One region of the Megasphaera vaginalis (ex Bordigoni et al. 2020) genome, then DNA from elsewhere that is predicted to be linked to it. Evidence: riboswitches for the same ligand, from Rfam matches in the RefSeq annotation. Region 1 holds a riboswitch; each other region holds the start of a gene.
The links. A riboswitch is a leader RNA that binds a small molecule or an ion and turns the genes downstream of it on or off. The one in region 1 is predicted to bind ZMP and ZTP.

Region 2: another riboswitch for ZMP and ZTP. It lies ahead of C0977_RS05485 (formate--tetrahydrofolate ligase); the one in region 1 lies ahead of C0977_RS00775 (phosphoribosylaminoimidazolecarboxamide formyltransferase).
Region 3: another riboswitch for ZMP and ZTP. It lies ahead of C0977_RS06120 (OFA family MFS transporter); the one in region 1 lies ahead of C0977_RS00775 (phosphoribosylaminoimidazolecarboxamide formyltransferase).

Annotation. Positions count from the first base shown of each region.
Region 1 covers NZ_OEQB01000001.1:173,568-175,835, reverse strand. The annotation lists gene C0977_RS00785 (PHP domain-containing protein) at 1-356, shown strand, start outside; gene C0977_RS00780 (Asp23/Gls24 family envelope stress response protein) at 361-1,185, shown strand; ZMP/ZTP riboswitch at 1,230-1,308, shown strand; gene C0977_RS00775 (phosphoribosylaminoimidazolecarboxamide formyltransferase) at 1,354-2,268, shown strand, end outside.
Region 2 covers NZ_OEQB01000003.1:255,975-258,242, forward strand. The annotation lists gene C0977_RS05485 (formate--tetrahydrofolate ligase) at 1-1,036, opposite strand, end outside; ZMP/ZTP riboswitch at 1,086-1,163, opposite strand; gene C0977_RS05490 (hypothetical protein) at 1,228-2,046, opposite strand; gene C0977_RS05495 (ferritin) at 2,137-2,268, opposite strand, start outside.
Region 3 covers NZ_OEQB01000004.1:64,010-66,277, reverse strand. The annotation lists gene C0977_RS06125 (FAD-dependent oxidoreductase) at 1-642, opposite strand, end outside; ZMP/ZTP riboswitch at 767-851, shown strand; gene C0977_RS06120 (OFA family MFS transporter) at 930-2,204, shown strand.

The sequences.
Region 1 (2,268 bases):
TCTTTGAAAGGATCCTTTCCCGTAACGGCCCGGCTTACGTTCCCTATGATCGTTACGATATCGACGCCTGCATTGAAATCATTCATCGTGCCGGCGGTCTGTCCTTTTTAGCGCACCCGTCTCTGCTTAAAGCGGCCTTGCCGCAGGTCTTGCAGCATCCCTTCGACGGCATAGAGGTATATCATCCGAAGAATCGGGGCCGGTATGACGAATTTCTCGGCATTGCGCGGGAAAAGGATTGGCTGGTCAGCGGCGGTTCCGATTACCACGGCACGATCGGCCGCTACCCTGACGGTCTCGGCGTTTTTTCCTTTGATGCGGCGCCGTTGCAGCCGCTCCTTTCTTATAAAGGATGAGAAAATGAAAATTATCGGATTTATCGGCCCCAGCGGCACCGGCAAAAGCCATCATGCGCTGGTTGTCGCTTATGACAATCATATTGACAGCATCATTGACGACGGTCTTCTCATCTATCAGAACCGCATTATTGCCGGCCGTTCCGCAAAAGATGAGACCAATCGCATGCGCGCCGTTCGCTGCGCCATCTTTCTTGAGCCGTCTCACGCCGCAGCCGTCCGCGAGGCGCTGAGCCGGGTAAAGCCGGAAAAACTGTTGATCCTGGGGACATCGAAGCACATGGTGCAGCGCATCCGCGAAGCCTTGTATTTGCCGCCTGTCGATGCGTATATCCGGATTGAAGAGGTTTCCTGCGCCGCCGAGATCGCCAAAGCCAGAGCCATCCGCAAAGCGGAGGGAAAACATATCATTCCCGTGCCGACAATGGAATTGAAATCCCATTTTCACGGTTATCTCCTCGATCCGATCCGTTCGTTTCTCCACAACCGGAGCGGCAAAAAAGGACCTGATTTCGAACAGTCCGTTGTCAGACCGATCTTCAGTTATTACGGTAAGCTCATCTTTTCTGATGACGTCTTTTTCGCTCTGATCCGTCATTGTTTGGCCGGGATCGACGGTATCGTCAAGGTAAACCGCGTCAAGGTGGCGAAGAATTATGTGCCGGGCAGCAACGGACTGGCCGTCGTTTTGGGCGTTACCGTCCGGTACGGCGTCCATATTAAGACGCTGATGCAGCGGATCCGCTGTTCGCTGCAGGACGACATCGAGTATACGACAGGCATGTCCGTCGACATTCTGAAGATTACCGTTCGTGATGTCGTCGAGTAAAATCCGTCTGTTGACAAGGCTGCGAGCCAGTTTGTATAATGAAAAAGGAATCATGTGACTGACGGAAGTGGGCTGACCACAGGGAGCATGATCGATAAAAAGCCGACCGTCTGGGCAAATGAGTCCGGGAGTGTCGGTGTTTTTTTTTATTCCCAGGAGGAAATGACGATGAAAGAACTGCAATTGAAATACGGATGCAATCCCAATCAGAAGGCGGCGAGAGTGTATATGAAAAACGGCGACGACTTGCCGCTTGAAGTTATGAACGGCCGTCCCGGCTATATCAATTTGCTCGATGCGCTGAACAGCTACCAATTAGTTAAAGAACTGAAAGCAGCGACAGGACTGCCGGCTGCGGCCTCGTTCAAGCATGTCAGTCCGGCAGGCGCTGCCGTGGCTGTTGAAATGAGCGATACCTTGAAAAAGATATATTACGTTGACGATTTGGAACTGTCGCCGTTGGCCGGAGCCTATGCCTGTGCCCGTGGCGCTGATCGCATGAGTTCGTACGGCGATTTCGTCGCCCTTTCCGATACGTGCGACGCCGCGACGGCGACGCTGCTGAAACGGGAAGTTTCAGACGGCGTTATCGCACCGGGATATACGGAAGAAGCGTTGAAAATTTTGAAGGAAAAACGGCAAGGCTCGTATTGCGTATTGAAGATCGACGCCGCTTATGTGCCTGCAGTGCCGGAGCATAAAGAGGTCTTCGGCGTTACCTTTGAGCAGGACCGCAATAACGCGGTCATTACAAAGGATCTTTTTGCCGTTCGGCCGACGCGCAACAAAGAGATTCCCGAAAGCGCGCAGCGTGATTTGCTCGTGGCGTTGATTACCTTGAAATATACGCAGTCAAATTCGGTTTGCTATGTTAAAGACGGCATGACGATCGGCGTCGGCGCCGGACAGCAGTCGCGCGTCCACTGTACGCGCCTGGCAGGGAATAAGGCCGATGTCTGGTGGCTCCGGCAGAACCCGAAGGTGTTGGCGTTACCTTTCAGGGATGATATCCGTCGCCCTGATCGTGACAATACGATAGACGTTTATATCTCCGATGATTGGGAAGACGTCCTTGCCGACGGT
Region 2 (2,268 bases), on a different contig from region 1:
TTTTTTTCACACCGCCATGCATTTTCAAAGCCCGAATTGTTGCTACGAGCACGACGGCATCCGGTTTAATACCGGCAAACCGGCATTTAATGTCCATAAATTTTTCGCCGCCCAGATCGGCGCCGAAACCGGCTTCGGTAACCGTGATTTCCCCCATCTTCATGGCCAGTTTCGTCGCTACGACGGAATTGCAGCCGTGCGCAATATTGGCAAAAGGACCGCCATGAACCAGCGCCGGTGTATTTTCCGTCGTCTGCACGAGATTGGGCTTGATGGCGTCTTTCATCAAAATAGCCATGGCGCCGGCAACACCGAGATCGCCGGCCCGAACAGGCTGCCCGTCCAAATCGTAGGCGACGATAATATTCGCCATGCGCCGCTTCAGATCCATCAGATCTTCCGCCAGGCAAAGGACGGCCATAATTTCCGAAGCGACGGTAATCATGAAGTGGTCTTCTCTGGGAAAGCCGCAAACGGTTCCCCCCATAGCGACGACAACATTACGCAGCGCGCGATCATTCATATCCATGACGCGTTTCCAGACGACCCGGCGGATATCAATGCGCAGGGAGTTTCCCTGATGGACGTGATTATCAATAGCTGCTGCAAGCAGGTTATTGGCCGCTGTAATGGCATGCATATCGCCGGTAAAGTGGAGATTGATATCCTCCATCGGCAATACTTGCGAATAGCCGCCGCCGGCGGCGCCGCCCTTAATCCCGAAAACGGGGCCGAGAGACGGCTCGCGCATGGCGACGATCGTCTTATGTCCCATGCGATTCAGCGCCTGCGCCAGGCCGATCGTCGTCATCGACTTTCCTTCACCGGCCGGTGTCGGATTGATTGCCGTTACCAAGACCAATTTACCGTCCCGGTTTTTGGACAGGCGTCGAATCGCGTCAAAGGATATCTTTGCCTTGTATTTACCGTATAATTCCAAATCATCTGCCGTCAAGCCCACTTTTTCCGCAATGCTCGTAATCGGTTCCAACGTTGTCCGTTGCGCGATTTGAATATCACTCAATACTTTTTCCATCGTCATCGTCAGCTCCTCGATAGTAGCAAAAAAAATACCGACATTCCGGAATCTCTGCCCAGACGGTCGGCTCGCATCGATCATGCTCCCTGTGGTCAACCCACTTCCGTCAGTCACATGATCTATGCATTTATTATACAAAACGGCATCTGTCTTTGTCAATCAGCCGTCCCTGCAAGGCCCCTGTCCGCTTATTCAATAAGCACCGTTTGTACAGCTGAAAGCGCAACTGTTCCGCCGATACGAAGCGACTGCAATTCCCCGTCATCGACTTTGGCAGCAATCGCAATTGCGCCGCCCGGCTGGCGCAATGTACAAGCTACATTCCGTCTCCCGACACAGGCCAACGCCGCCGCTGCCGCTGCCGATCCGCTGCCGCAACTTCGTTCCCAGTAACGTGTATCCGTTTCCGCCACATAGACGGCAGGAACCATGGTCAGCGCCTGCGTATCGACAATGATTAGCCCGTATGCCGCATAGGCGTCAGTAGAGACATATTCGCGCAGCGCCTGCCAATAAATTTCCTTATCGACGTTATCGCCGGTTTGTACGAAATAAACGAAATGCACGATTCCCGGCAACGTCACCTTGAAAAACCGGTACGGTAAATCATTGACGGGAATCAGCACGGCTTCCACCGACTCCGGCAGAGGCATATCAATGACGGCTTGAAAAACATCCCCTTTACGCTCAACGGCAACACCTAACGGCACAGTGCAACCCGAACAGGATACACGATACATTCCCTTGTCCTCTCTCGTCAAGGACAGGGCATAAGCGGCGGCACTGCGCGAAGCGTTACCGCAAAACTCGCCGCCCATCATATCAATGCGAAGAGCAGTGCCGTCTGCCGGATCCATGGTCAGATAAGCAACCTGTTCCGCTTCAAGTGCTTCGGAGGCGAGCAACTTGGCGGCTACAACACTATGATCAGCCCGATCGATTCGATCCAAGACAAGAATAGTCGTGTTCCCGCTGGGATCTGCCATTACATAATGAATAGTTTGCATCACTTTTCTCCTTTCTTTTTTATTATACCATATCCCGTCACCGCCAAAATAAAAAGGACCCGCAAAATTTGCGGGTCCTTCTGCCAAGACTTACAGAACCAACGTCGGCGCTGCATACGTACGGCCGAGCAATTCCTGATTCAGCGCGTACAGCCCCTTCGGATCGGAACCGAAAAGTTCGTATTTTTTGATCAGCCCGTCGGCATTCTTTTCTTCCTCTCC
Region 3 (2,268 bases), on a different contig from region 1:
GAGAATGGCTTGCGCCATATCACTGTCTTCACGACCGAGAAATACGTCGGCGTCTTGCAGAATAGTCACTTCACTGCCGTATTCGGCAAACATGGAAGCAAATTCGAGACCGATATAACCGCCGCCGATGATCGTCAGCTTTTCAGGCAAGACGTCAAGATCCATGATGGTTTCACTGACATAGACGAAGGCGTTATCTTTTATGCCTTTGATCGGGGGAATAAAGGGGCCGGCGCCCGTATTGATGATGATCTTTTCCGCAGACAAGGTTACTGTCGAGCCGTCACTCTTTTTGACCGTTAGGCGGTTTGCGTCTGCAAAAGAAGCGATCCCGTCGATGACTTCGACGCCGGCGGCAATTAACTTGTCGTAATTTGCCTTACGCAAGGCGGCGGTCAAATTATTTTTGCGCTTTACAGCAGCGCGATAGTAAGCGGCTTTTTCGCTGAAATCGCCATGCGGTGCCGCAGCGGCGGCTACGGATAGGGTTTTTGACGGAATGCAACCGATATTGATGCAGGTACCGCCGTACATATGTGAGCTTTTTTCAATGAGGGCAACCTTTTCTCCTTTAGCTGCCAACTTTCCTGCCAATGTTTTGCCGGCTTTACCGAAGCCGATGATAAGTGTATTATACATCATGATTCGCTCCTTTTTATCAATAAATAATTATTATTTATTATATCTTATCATAAGAAAGGATTTTGAACAAGTATATGTTTATGTTGACAAAGTATATGTCACTGCCTATAATAAAAGGACAACAAAACCGATATGGAACTGACGGATAGTGGAATTAACCACATGAACCGTATCGCATAAAGTATGAGCCGACCGTCTGGGCAGAGATATGAATGTATACTTTGGCCGGAAAGGGTCGGTATTTTTTATATCTCTTTTTACGTTTTCGTACGAGAGAGGGGTATTGTATGAAGAGAAATCGGTGGCTTATCGCTTTATCCGCTATGGGACTTCACATTTGTATCGGCAGTGTATATGCGTGGAGTGTGCTGACCAAACCGATCATGCAGAGCATGGGATTTACGTTGAAAGAAACGACGTGGACATTTTCTCTGGCTATTTTGTTCTTGGGCCTTTCAGCCGGCTGTCTGGGCGCTTTCGTTCAGAAGATCGGGCCCCGCAAATCAGGACTTTTGGCGGCATTCTTTTTTTGCGGCGGTATGTTCGGCACGGCGTTGGCATTACATTTGCACAGTCTGCCGCTGCTTTACCTGGCCTATGGCGTTATCGGCGGTATCGGCCTCGGTACGGGGTATATAACGCCGGTGTCGACGTTGGTCAAATGGTTTCCGCATAATCGCGGTTTTGCCACGGGTCTGGCCATTATGGGCTTCGGGTTTGCCAGCATGATTGCCGGACCGGTGATGCAACTTCTTGTTGAATCTTTCGGGCTGGTGACGAATTTCGTTATTCTCGGCGGCGTTTATTTTATCGTCATGACGGCATCGTCCCTTTATCTGGCGCCGCCTGCAGCCGGTGATATCGTACCTCGGGATAAAGTGCTGGAAGAAAGCGGCAGGAAACGGCCTGTCTATGCGGCGGCACTACCGCAGTTCACCGTCAAAAAAGCGATGAAAACATGGCAGCTTTACACGATTTGGTTCCTCTTCTTCACCAACATTACCTGTGGTATTGCCCTGCTTGCCGTTGCGTCGCCAATGGCGCAGGAAGTCGTCCATATGACACCGCTGGCGGCAGCGTCCATGGTCGGGATCATCGGCTTCATGAACGGCGCCGGCCGCATTGCGTGGGCGACGGTTTCCGACTATATCGGGCGAGCCAATACGTATCTGTTGTTCTTTGCCTTGGAAGTGGCAGCCTTTTATAAGCTTTCAACCGTTACTAATTCCTTCAGTTTTCAGATCCTCGTACTCCTGATCATAACCTGTTATGGCGGCGGCTTTTCCTGTATGCCGGCCTATCTCAGCGATCTCTTCGGCACCTTGGAACTGAGCGCTATTCACGGCCGGGTCCTGACGGCTTGGGGCGCTGCCGGAGTTGCCGGTCCCCTGCTTCTTTCCTGGATCAGAGAAACGACCAACAGCTACGCCGTAACCTTGCAGTTCTTTTCCGGCTGCTTTGTCGTCGCTTTTTTAGTCATGGCTTATCTTAAATACAAGACACGTCACGGCATCATCGGTACGGAAACGGCATGGACGGAACAGGAAGTAAAGCATGCCTGAATAAAAACGGAATAGGCGCGTTGTTGAGGTATCGTGGACCGTCGGTCTGCGGTACCTCTTTTTA